DNA from 3 places in the Pseudomonas sp. NFX1 genome. Region 1 is predicted to be linked to each of the others. Evidence: predicted binding sites of a transcription regulator. Region 1 holds the regulator's gene; each other region holds the start of a gene.
What was found. The regulator sigma-54, encoded in region 1, starts transcription at its own class of promoters, with help from an activator protein. The targets are predictions, from matches to a motif close to ANTGGCATNNANNTTGCTNT.

Region 1 (3,837 bases):
AGGGCTGGGGTGTGACTATCCAGTACCAGTCGCAGAAGGACCTGGTGATCCTCACCGACCGCGCCAAGGTCGAAAACGAAGGCAACACCACCGAAGGCGAGAAAATCGTCTACAACACCCAGACCCAGGTGGCGACCGCCGGTCGTGGTGGCAACGTGACTACACCGCGCCAGCGTATCGACATGGTGATCCAGCCCAAGAAGAAGGCCGAGTAAATGGCAACCCTCAAAGCCCAGCACCTGGCCAAGAGCTACAAGGGTCGGCAGGTCGTGCGCGATGTCAGCCTGTCGATCGACAGTGGCCAGATCGTCGGCCTGCTCGGCCCCAACGGCGCCGGCAAGACCACCTGCTTCTACATGATCGTCGGCCTGGTCCAGGCTGAGCAAGGGCGCGTGCTGATCGACAACCTCGATGTCAGCCACCAGCCCATGCACGGTCGCGCCCGCGCCGGTATCGGCTACCTGCCGCAGGAAGCCTCGATCTTCCGCAAGCTGTCGGTGGCCGACAACATCATGGCGATCCTCGAGACCCGCAAGGAACTCGACCGCGACGGCCGCCGCAAGGAGCTGGAAAGCCTGCTGCAGGAGTTCCATATCAGCCACATCCGCGACAACCTCGGCATGAGCCTCTCGGGTGGCGAACGCCGCCGCGTCGAGATCGCCCGGGCCTTGGCAACCGCACCGAAGTTCATCCTGCTGGACGAACCTTTCGCGGGTGTCGACCCGATTTCGGTCGGCGACATCAAGCAGATCATCCACCACCTCAAGGCCAAGGGCATCGGTGTACTGATCACCGACCACAACGTGCGCGAGACCTTGGATATCTGCGAAACCGCCTATATCGTCAATGATGGCCGACTGATCGCCGAAGGCGATGCCGAGACCATCCTGGCCAACGACCTGGTCAAAGAGGTTTACCTGGGTCACGAGTTCCGACTCTGACCCCGGGACGCACCCGGAGCACCGGCAAATAACCCTTGACGGGGTTTAAGTTGTTACGGTGCTCTAGGCAAACGCTACAATTTAAGGCATAAAACTTGCTTGAATTTGGCGCTCCGGCGCCCTCGTGTAGTGGATGGCGCATGCGCGCCGGCGAACAAGGTATTAAGCCCCTGCCATGAAACCATCGCTCGTCCTAAAAATGGGCCAGCAACTGACGATGACTCCTCAGTTGCAACAGGCCATCCGCCTTCTCCAGCTCTCCACCCTGGACCTCCAACAGGAAATCCAGGAAGCGCTGGAGTCGAACCCGATGCTCGAACGTCAGGAAGACGGCGAGGACTTCGACAATAGCGACCCGATGGCCGATAACGCCGAGAGCAAACCGGCCGCCGAAGCCCAGGACAACAGCTTCCAGGAAAGCACCACCAGTGCCGAAAACCTGGAAGACGGTGAGTGGAGCGAGCGCATCCCCAACGAGCTGCCGGTCGATACCGCCTGGGAAGACATCTACCAGACCAGCGCCAGCAGCCTGCCTAGCAACGATGACGACGAGTGGGACTTCACCACCCGTACATCGGCCGGCGAGAGCCTGCAAAGCCACCTGCTGTGGCAGCTGAACCTGGCGCCGATGTCGGATACCGATCGCCTGATCGCCGTCACTCTGATCGACAGCATCAATGGCCAAGGCTACCTGGAAGACACCCTGGAGGAGATCTGCGCCGGTTTCGACCCTGAACTGGATATCGAGCTGGACGAAGTCGAAGCGGTCTTGCACCGCATCCAGCAGTTCGAGCCTGCCGGCGTCGGTGCACGCAACCTCGGCGAATGCCTGCTGTTGCAACTGCGTCAGCTGCCGGCCAGCACCCCCTGGATGGCCGAGGCCAAGCGCCTGGTCACCGACTTCATCGACCTGCTGGGTGGCCGCGACTACAGCCAACTGATGCGGCGCATGAAGATCAAGGAAGACGAACTGCGCCAGGTCATCGAACTGGTGCAAAGCCTCAACCCGCGCCCCGGTTCACAGATCGAATCGAGCGAGCCCGAGTACGTCGTGCCTGACGTCATCGTGCGCAAGGACAGTGAGCGCTGGCTGGTCGAGCTGAACCAGGAAGCGATCCCGCGGCTGCGCGTCAACCCGCAGTACGCAGGCTTTGTCAGACGCGCCGACACCAGCGCCGACAACACCTTCATGCGTAACCAGCTGCAGGAAGCGCGCTGGTTCATCAAGAGCCTGCAGAGCCGCAACGAAACGCTGATGAAGGTCGCCACGCAGATCGTCGAGCATCAGCGCGGTTTCCTCGACCATGGCGACGAAGCGATGAAGCCCTTGGTGCTGCATGACATTGCCGAAGCGGTGGGCATGCACGAGTCGACCATTTCGCGGGTCACCACGCAGAAATACATGCACACGCCCCGCGGCATCTACGAACTGAAATACTTTTTCTCAAGCCATGTGAGCACCGCCGAAGGCGGAGAATGCTCGTCCACGGCGATCCGCGCGATCATCAAGAAACTGGTTGCGGCGGAAAATCAGAAAAAGCCATTGAGTGACAGCAAGATCGCTGGTTTACTGGAGGCACAAGGCATCCAGGTAGCCCGTCGCACCGTCGCCAAGTACCGCGAGTCTCTCGGCATCGCACCGTCGAGCGAACGCAAGCGACTGATGTAGCCCCTGGTATGTGCCACAGCGTTTGCGGGGCAGGTGCAAGACCTGCCTCTTTATGCACGGGCAACAAAGGAGAAGCTGTATGCAAGTCAACATCAGTGGACACCATGTAGAAGTCACCCCGCCGCTGCGCGACTATATCGAGCAGAAACTCAAGCGCCTGGAGGGTCACTTCGACAAGATCACCAATGTGACCGTCATCATGAAAGTCGAGAAGCTGCAGCAAAAGGTCGAAGCGACCCTGCAGATTCCGGGCGGCGAAGTGGTTGCCAATGCCGAACACGAAGACATGTATGCAGCAATTGACGCCTTGGCCGACAAGCTCGACCGCCAACTGAAAAAACACAAGGAAAAACAGCAAAGCCTGCTGCAAGGTACGGCTGCCCGCTGATCCCCCTCATCCATGATCCGACTTGAAACCATCCTGACCCCCGGCCGTTCCCTCGTGAACGTGCCGGGCGGCAGTAAGAAGCGCGCCCTCGAAAAGGTCGCCACTGTCATCGCCGACCAAGTGCCAGAACTGGAGATGCAAGACGTCTTCGAAAAACTGGTCGCCCGTGAAAAACTCGGCTCGACCGGGTTCGGCAACGGCATCGCCATCCCCCACTGCCGGCTCGAAGGATGCACCGCCCCCGTCAGCGCCTTGCTGCACCTGGAGGCACCGATCGACTACGACGCCATCGATGGCGCGCCCGTGGACCTGCTGTTCGTCCTGCTGGTGCCCGAAGCTGCCACCGATGCGCACCTGGAACTGCTGCGCCAGATTGCCAGCATGCTCGATCGCAAAGAGGTTCGTGATCGTCTGCGTGCCGCCAGCAGTAACGAGGCCCTGTACCAGGTTGTCCTGGACGTCCAGAGCGAGCCCTGAACATGCGTCTGATCATCGTTAGCGGCCGGTCCGGCTCCGGCAAGAGCACCGCCCTCGATGTGCTGGAAGACAACGGTTTCTATTGCATCGATAACCTGCCCGCCGGCCTGCTACCGCAGTTGGCGGAAAACGCGTTGATCAATACCGAGTTGCTGCAACCCAAGGTCGCCGTGTCGATTGACGCGCGCAACCTGCCGAGCCACTTGTCGCGTTTCCCCGAACTGCTCGAAGAGGCCCGAGCACGGCACATCCAATGCGACGTGCTGTACCTGGACGCCGACGAGGATACCCTGCTCAAACGCTTCTCCGAGACGCGCCGGCGCCACCCGCTGACCAATGCCAACCGTTCCCTGGCAGAGGCG
Region 2 (3,837 bases), 700 kb from region 1:
GCATTTATTTACTTATCACTTCACCCTTGGAAAGGTTACGTGCTTATGACAAATCGATCATTCACACCGTGACTCGCATTCGTTAGAACTGGTCTTAGGCCGCTTCGCAACGAGGCGGCACCTTCAGCTCGCCACGCCGGCAGCGAGCGCAAACCGGCAGAAAGACTCTGCCCGGCCTCGGAGAGGCCGACGGGACATTACAGTCAACAAGTGAGGGCAACACCCTATGAGAAGACTTAAGCGTGATCCGTTGGAAAGAGCATATTCACGTGGCTACCAATACGGGGTCACCGGCAAATCCCGCGAACTTTGCCCGTTCAATCTTCCTTCTGTTCGCCAAGCCTGGATCAACGGCTGGCGTGAAGGTCGCGGTGATAACTGGGACGGCATGACTGGCACCGCTGGCATCCATAGACTCAACGAAAATCACGCCGTTGGCTGATCGAGGACACTGAATTCGATTTACCATGCACGCCCCATCCGGGCGGCGGGCGAAGGCCCAGGGGCCCCTTGACGGGGCCCTTTTTATGGCCGGTTAAAAACTGAAGGTTACCTTGGCATCGCGGCGATGGCGTCCACCGCCTCGCGGATCAGCGCAGGGCCTTTATAGATGAAGCCCGAATAGATCTGCACCAGGCTGGCCCCCGCGGCGATTTTCTCGGCGGCGTGACGCCCCTCGGTGATACCACCGGCAGCAATGATCGGCAGCTTGCCGCCCAGCTCACCTGCCAGCACCTTCACCGTGTGAGTACTCTTCTCCAGTACCGGTGCACCCGACAAACCACCGGCTTCGCCCCCATAAGGCAAGCTTTCGACGCCTTCACGGCTCAGCGTGGTGTTGGTGGCGATCACCGCGTCCATGCCCGATTCCATCAACGCAGCAGCCACCAGTGCGGTTTCTTCATCACTCATATCCGGGGCGATCTTGATCGCCAACGGCACGCGCTTGCCCTGCGTAACCGCCAACTGCTCGCGGCGCTCGGCCAAGGCATCGAGCAACTGCTTCAGCGAGTCGCCAAACTGCAGGCTGCGCAGCCCCGGCGTATTCGGCGAACTGACGTTGACGGTGATGTAGGTAGCGTCGGCATAGACCTTGTCCAGGCAGATCAGGTAGTCATCGACCGCACGCTCGACCGGGGTGTCGAAGTTCTTGCCGATGTTGATGCCCAGCACGCCGTTGTAGCGCGAAGCTCGCACGCGCTTGAGCAGGTGATCGACGCCCAGGTTGTTGAAACCCATGCGGTTGATGATCGCCGTCGCTTCCGGCAGGCGGAAAATCCGCGGCTTCGGATTGCCCGGCTGCGGGCGCGGTGTGACGGTACCGATCTCGACGAAGCCGAAGCCCAACTGAGCAAAGCCATCGATGGCCGCGCCGTTCTTGTCCAGGCCAGCGGCAAGGCCCACCGGGTTGGCGAAGTTCAAGCCCATGACCGACACCGGCAAGGCCGCCGGCTGCTTGCACAGCATGCCATTGAGGCCAAGACGGCCACCGGCACCGATCAGGTCCAGGGACAGGTCGTGGGAGGTTTCCGGGGAAAGCTTGAACAGCAGCTGGCGGGCCAGGGTATACATGGGCGGGCAAGGCTCGGGGTGAATGAGGGGGCGATTATAGCCAGCGCACGGCTGGCATGACAGTAAATCCTCGGCCGCTTGGCACATGCGTTGCTTCGCACACCGCACTGCCTTTTCAGTACGGGCGAGGAACCTTGTGAACACAGCACCCCGAGCAACGCCCCTGGCCTGGGTCAACGGCAGCGACGCGCCGGAAAAACCCAGCCTGAACATTGGCTTCATGGCCCTGACCGATTGCGCCTCGGTGGTGGTCGCCGCCACCCAGGGTTTTGCCCAGCAGCACGGCCTGGCCCTCAACCTCAAGCGCCAGGGTTCCTGGGCGGGGCTGCGCGACAAACTGGTCAGCGGCGAACTGGATGCCGCGCACTGCCTGTACGGCCTGGCCTATGCCGTGCACCTGGGCATCGGTGGTGTGCCGGCCAGTGACATGGCCGTGCTCATGGGGCTGAACCAGAATGCCCAGGCCATCAACCTTTCCCCTGCCCTGCAACGCAAGGGTGTGACCAGCCCTGAGGCATTGGCGCGCCTGGTGCACCAGCATGGCGCACGCCTGACCTTTGCCCAGACCTTCCCCACGGGCACCCACGCCATGTGGTTGTACTACTGGCTGGCGAGCCAAGGCATCCACCCGCTGCGCGATGTCGACAGCGTGGTGGTACCGCCGGCACAGATGGCCGCGCATATCCAGGCAGGCCGCATCGACGGTTTCTGTGTCGGCGAGCCCTGGTCAGCCGATGCTGTCGGCAAGGGCCAGGGTTTTACCTTGGCAACCAGCCAGTCGATCTGGCCGGACCACCCGGAGAAGGTCCTCGCGTGCGCCCGCACCTTCGCCGAGCAGTACCCCAACAGTGCCCGCGCCTTGATCAAGGCGATCCTCGCGGCCAGCCGCTTCATCGAGCAAAGCCCTGAAAACCGCCGCAGCACCGCGCAGTTGCTCAGCGCCAGTGCCTACCTCGACACCCCGGTGGGCAACATCGAGCCACGCCTGCTCGGCGACTACCAGGACGGGCTGGGCAACCAGTGGCACGACCCCCACGCCCTGCGCCTGTTCAACCAGGGCCAGGCCAACCTGCCGTACCTGTCCGATGGCATGTGGTTCATGACCCAGTTCCGCCGCTGGGGCCTGCTACGCGACGACCCCGACTACCTCGGCGTGGCCAGCCAGGTTCAGCAACTGGGGCTCTACCGCGAAGCCGCAGACACCCTCGGTATCCCTTGTCACGGCCTGCCGATGCGCAGCAGCCTGCTGATCGACGGTACACGCTGGGACGGCAGCGACCCCTACGGCTATGCCCGCAGCTTCCGCCTGCATGCCCTGGGCGACACACCCGAAGCCTGCGCTGGCCTGTGAGGGGATGAACATGCTGCGTATCCTGTTGATCGACGACACTCAAAACAAGCTGGGCAGGCTAAAGGCGGCCCTGAGCGAGGCCGGCTTTGACGTCATCGAAGCCCCGGGCCTGACCATCGACCTGCCCGCCTGCGTCGAAACGGTGCACCCGGACGTCGTGTTGATCGATACCGACTCACCGGATCGCGACGTGATGGAACAAGTGGTGCTGGTCAGCCGCGACCGCCCAAGGCCCATCGTGCTGTTCACCGACGAGCATGACCCGGGCGTGATGCGCCAGGCTATCCAGGCGGGGGTCAGCGCCTACATCGTCGAGGGCATCCACGCCGCGCGGCTGCAGCCAATCCTGGATGTGGCCATGGCCCGCTTCGAGAGCGACCAGGCGCTCAAGGCGCAGCTGGTGGCGCGCGACCAGCAGCTGGCCGAGCGCAAGCGCATCGAACAGGCCAAAGGTTTGCTGATGAAGATGAAGGACTGCAACGAAGAGCAGGCCTACACCCTGATGCGCCGCCAGGCCATGAGCCGGCAACAAAAGCTGATCCAGGTGGCCGAGCAGATCATCGCCATGCACGAAATGTTGGGCTGAAACCCGAAGGAGCGAGTTGGCCCAGCTCTTGCTGAAGAAACCACACCGGTAGCCAACGGCGGTTGCCCCACTTGATCCCGACAAAGACGTCGCTCACCCCTCCACAGCCGTGGACCGGGTAGCGGCGTCTTTTTCGTTCCGTTGCTTTGCCGAGTGAGGTGTTCAATGAGTACCAGCTTCTGGAAATCCGGGCATGTGCCCACACTGTTCGCTGCATTCCTGTATTTCGACCTGAGCTTCATGGTCTGGTACCTGCTCGGCCCGCTGGCGGTGCAAATTGCCGCCGACTTGCAGCTGAGTGCACAGCAACGGGGCCTGATGGTGGCCA
Region 3 (3,837 bases), 2.7 Mb from region 1:
TGGTCAGGCCGCCAGTGACAGGGCCTTCAGTCATCGCGGCAGAATCCAGGGTACCGTCGGACTTGAACGGCAGCTTGTTGACCAGCGGCGTGGTCAGGGCCGGGTCAGCCGGGTTGCGGCCGTCAACGGTGGTGTACATGGTCCAGGAGTTGGTGCCTGCATCCTTGACGAAATACTGGTTCAGTTGGTGCGCATTGCCCTGGCTGTCGTACACATCGGTGTTGAACGTGTAGTTGTAGGTGTTGACCTTGGTCGGGTCGAACGGCGTCTCGGTCGGCACAGTGGCGCTGGAGTTGAGGTTGACCGTCTCGGAAATGCGCCCGGTCGGGTTCGGCGTCAGGTTGGAGGTGTCGATCTGCAGGTCGGTAAGGATGCCCTGGATGATCTTGCCGTTGCCATCCACCGCGTAACCTTGCAGGTTGGCGCCCGACGAGCTGACCACATAGCCGTCCTTGTCGCTGTAGAACGCGCCGGCACGGGTGTAGATTTTCGAGCCGTTGTCATTCAGGGCAAAGAAGCCGTTGCCATCGATGGCCATGTCCAGCGCCTGGCCGGTGCCATTGATGTTGCCCGGGGTGAACAACTGCGAAACGGCGGCAGTCTTGACGCCGCTGCCGATGGCATTCTTGCCGCTGCTGGTGCCGCGGATGGAGTTGGAATACTGGTCGGCGAACTCGGCGCGCGACGATTTGAAGCCGGTGGTGGCGACGTTGGCAATGTTGTTGCCGGTTACGTTCAGGGCCTTGTTTGCTGCATAGAGGCCGCTAAGGCCGATATTGAAAGACATGTGCTACTCCTGTCGTTGGGTTAGGCCCTAGATGCCAATGCTTTGAACTTTGGAAAGCGCGATGCTGCCCAGCCCGGCAAGGTTGAGCGTCATTTCCGCGCCATTGCCGCCCATGGTCACGCTGGTGACCGTGGCCGGCAGGTTGGTCGTCATGGCCGTGGACTTGCCATCGATGCTGGCAGTGGCCTTGAAGGTATAGGTGCCCTCCGCCAGTACCTCGCCATCGTCACCCTTGCCATCCCAGGTGAAGTCGGCCTTGCCTGCCGCCTTGGTACCCAGGTCCAGGGTGCGCACCAGCTTGTCGTCCTTGTCGTAGATGCCGACGGACGTGGCGGTGCTCGAAGAGGTCAGGTTGACCGAGCCTTTGAGCTCCTTGCTGGTGTCGACCACGGCCTTGTCGGTCTGGACGATCACGTTGCGCCCAACCAGCGACGAGGCCTGCAATGCCTGGGACGATTGGAACGAACCGGCGATGTAGTTCACCGTTTCGTTGAGCGTCTGCATGCTTTCAAGGCTGCTGAACTGCGCCAGCTGCGCCACGAACTCGCCGTTTTCCTGCGGGTCGAGCGGGTTCTGGTTTTTCATCTGCGTTACCAGCAACTGCAGAAACGCGTCCTTGCCCAGCGCACTGCCGGCAGCGCCGGTGCTGCTGTCGGTCTTGCTGGTCTGCTTTTGCAGCGAGGTCAGGTACGCGCTGCCGACGTCACTGGTGGAATTGGTCGTGGTCATGTCGGCGTCCTATCACTGACCCAAGGTCAAGACTTTCTGCATCATGCTTTTGGCGGTGTTCATCAGTTCGGCGTTGGTCTGGAACGCACGGCTGGCAGAGATCATGTCAGCCATCTCCTCGACCACGTTGACGTTCGGGTAGTAGACGTAGCCGTCCTTGTTCGCCGCCGGATGGTTGGGCTCGTAGCGCGCTTCCAGGTTGCTCTGGTCTTCGACGATACCTTTGACCTGCACGCCCTGCCCGGCTTCGCCCTGGTCCTCGAACAGCGACTGGCTGGTACCGCTTTGCGCGTCCTGGAAGGTGGTGGCGAATACCGGATGGCGTGCGCGGTAGGTCTGGTCGATGCTCGACGACACGGTCTCGGCGTTGGCGATGTTCGAGGCCACGGTGTTGAGGCGAGTGTTTTGCGCGCTCATGCCGCTGCCGGCAATGTTGAAGACACTGGAAAGGGACATGGTTACTCTCCGCGCAGGGCCGAAACCAGCCCTTTGAATTTACTGTTGAGCAAGGTGAAGCTGGCCTGGAAACCGATGGCGTTTTCCGTGTAGTTCGATTGCTCGATCTGGGCGTCCACGGTGTTCTGGTCGATCGACGGCTGCAGCGGCGTGCGGTACTTGAGCGCCTCGTCGCTAAGGGCCAGGCCATCGGCCTCGATGTGCCGGCTGTTGGTCCGGTCCAGGGCGAAGCGGCCGCTTTGCTGTTTTTCACTTTCGGCAGCGAGCACCGAGGAGAAGTCCATGTCACGCGCCTTGTAGTTGGGCGTGTCGGCGTTGGCGATGTTGTTGGCCAGCACTTCGGCGCGCTGGGCGCGGAAGTCCAGGGCCTTTTCGTGAATGCCAAGCGCCTTGTCGAAGCTGATGCTCATGTCGGGGAAACCTTCGAAGGTTGACCGGAGTGTCGTTGAGCAAGGTATAGCAAGGGCTGTGCCAACCACCTGAAAAGCCCGGAAAGACGGGCTAGCAAGACGGAATGCTGTCAGGGTGATGCCAGAAAAGCGGCAAAGGTCTTCCGCTTGAAGGGGCGCAAGCGGCAATTGCCGGTCGGCATGGGCGGCAAAACAAAAAATTGACGTGCTTGGCGATAGAGGTGTGGCGCCTACGAGACCGAGCGCCGCGCGGGCGGCGCTCGATCTCATAGGCGCCACAACCCTCAAGGCAAACCCTACTTGGCCTGGTAGATAATCCCCGGGCTGCACTGCACCATCTGGTAATGGTCCGGCAACCCGTTCAGCGCCTCGGAGGCGCCAAGGAACAGGTACCCGCCCGGCTTGAGCGTGCTGTGGATACGCAGCAAGATGTCTTTCTTCACCTGGGCCGAAAAGTAGATCAACACGTTGCGACAGAACACGATGTCGAACTTGCCCAAGCTCGCGTAACTGTCGAGCAGGTTGAACGAGCGAAACTCGACGCGGCTGCGAATGGCCGGCTTGATCGCGTAACGCCCCGCCCCCTTGGGGTCGAAGTAGCGCTGCAGGCGCTCCTGCGACAGGCCGCGGGCAATCGCCAGGCTGTCGTATTCGCCGGTTTTGCAGTTGGTGAGCATGGTCCCGGACAGGTCGGTCGCGACAATCTGCGCGCCCATCTTCAGCTGGCCCAGGTTGCTGCGCTCGAACTCATCGATAGCCATCGAGATCGAGTACGGCTCCTGCCCCGACGAGCAGGCCGCCGACCACATGCGCAGGCGCTGGCCTGGGTTGTTCTTGATGAACTCGGGGATGACCTTGTTCTTCAGCACTTCGAACGGGTAGGTATCACGGAACCACAGGGTCTCGTTGGTCGTCATCGCGTCGACCACCTGTTCGCGCAAACCGCTGCGCGGCTGGGTCTGGATGCGCTGCACCAGCTCGCCCAGGCTCTTGATACCTTGTTGCTCCATCAGCTTGTTGAGACGGCTGGAGACCAGGTACTGCTTATTCTCGCCCAGCAGGATGCCACAGGCTTTCTCCAGGAAGACCCGGAACTGTTCGAAATCCAAATTACCCGTAGACACTACTGCCGCCTCTTTTCAATCGCTGGTGCCGGGAGCGGGCTCCCGGCTGCTTCAATGTGTTGCCTTGATCCGGTCGACCACGCGCTGCGCCAGGTCGTCCGGTTTGAACTTGGCCAGGAAATCATCGGCGCCGACTTTCTTGACCATCGCCTGGTTGAATACCCCGGACAGCGAAGTATGCAGGACGATGTGCAATTTTTGCATGCGCGGATCGCTGCGGATCTCCGCGGTCAGCGTGTAACCGTCCATTTCTGGCATTTCAATGTCCGAGATCATCATCAGGAACTCTTCTTCCGGCCTTTTGCCCTCTTCCACCAGTTGCCGGAGGTAG

Region 2: DJ563_RS13140 (CmpA/NrtA family ABC transporter substrate-binding protein) is a predicted target of sigma-54. The motif match lies at 1,650-1,669, and genes of this name have one in related genera.
Region 3: flgB (flagellar basal body rod protein FlgB) is a predicted target of sigma-54. The motif match lies at 2,429-2,448, and genes of this name have one in related genera.

What each region holds. Positions count from the first base shown of each region.
Region 1 covers NZ_CP169366.1:3,616,716-3,620,552, forward strand. Annotated here, with positions in the region: gene lptA (lipopolysaccharide transport periplasmic protein LptA) at 1-215, shown strand, start outside; gene lptB (LPS export ABC transporter ATP-binding protein) at 216-941, shown strand; gene DJ563_RS16275 (RNA polymerase factor sigma-54) at 1,117-2,610, shown strand; gene hpf (ribosome hibernation-promoting factor, HPF/YfiA family) at 2,690-2,998, shown strand; gene ptsN (PTS IIA-like nitrogen regulatory protein PtsN) at 3,011-3,475, shown strand; gene rapZ (RNase adapter RapZ) at 3,478-3,837, shown strand, end outside.
Region 2 covers NZ_CP169366.1:2,918,665-2,922,501, forward strand. Annotated here, with positions in the region: gene rmf (ribosome modulation factor) at 227-442, shown strand; gene DJ563_RS13135 (quinone-dependent dihydroorotate dehydrogenase) at 550-1,572, opposite strand; gene DJ563_RS13140 (CmpA/NrtA family ABC transporter substrate-binding protein) at 1,709-2,923, shown strand; gene DJ563_RS13145 (ANTAR domain-containing response regulator) at 2,934-3,509, shown strand; gene DJ563_RS13150 (nitrate/nitrite transporter) at 3,675-3,837, shown strand, end outside.
Region 3 covers NZ_CP169366.1:314,854-318,690, reverse strand. Annotated here, with positions in the region: gene flgE (flagellar hook protein FlgE) at 1-787, opposite strand, end outside; gene flgD (flagellar hook assembly protein FlgD) at 815-1,516, opposite strand; gene flgC (flagellar basal body rod protein FlgC) at 1,529-1,972, opposite strand; gene flgB (flagellar basal body rod protein FlgB) at 1,975-2,382, opposite strand; gene cheR (protein-glutamate O-methyltransferase CheR) at 2,679-3,506, opposite strand; gene DJ563_RS01385 (chemotaxis protein CheV) at 3,558-3,837, opposite strand, start outside.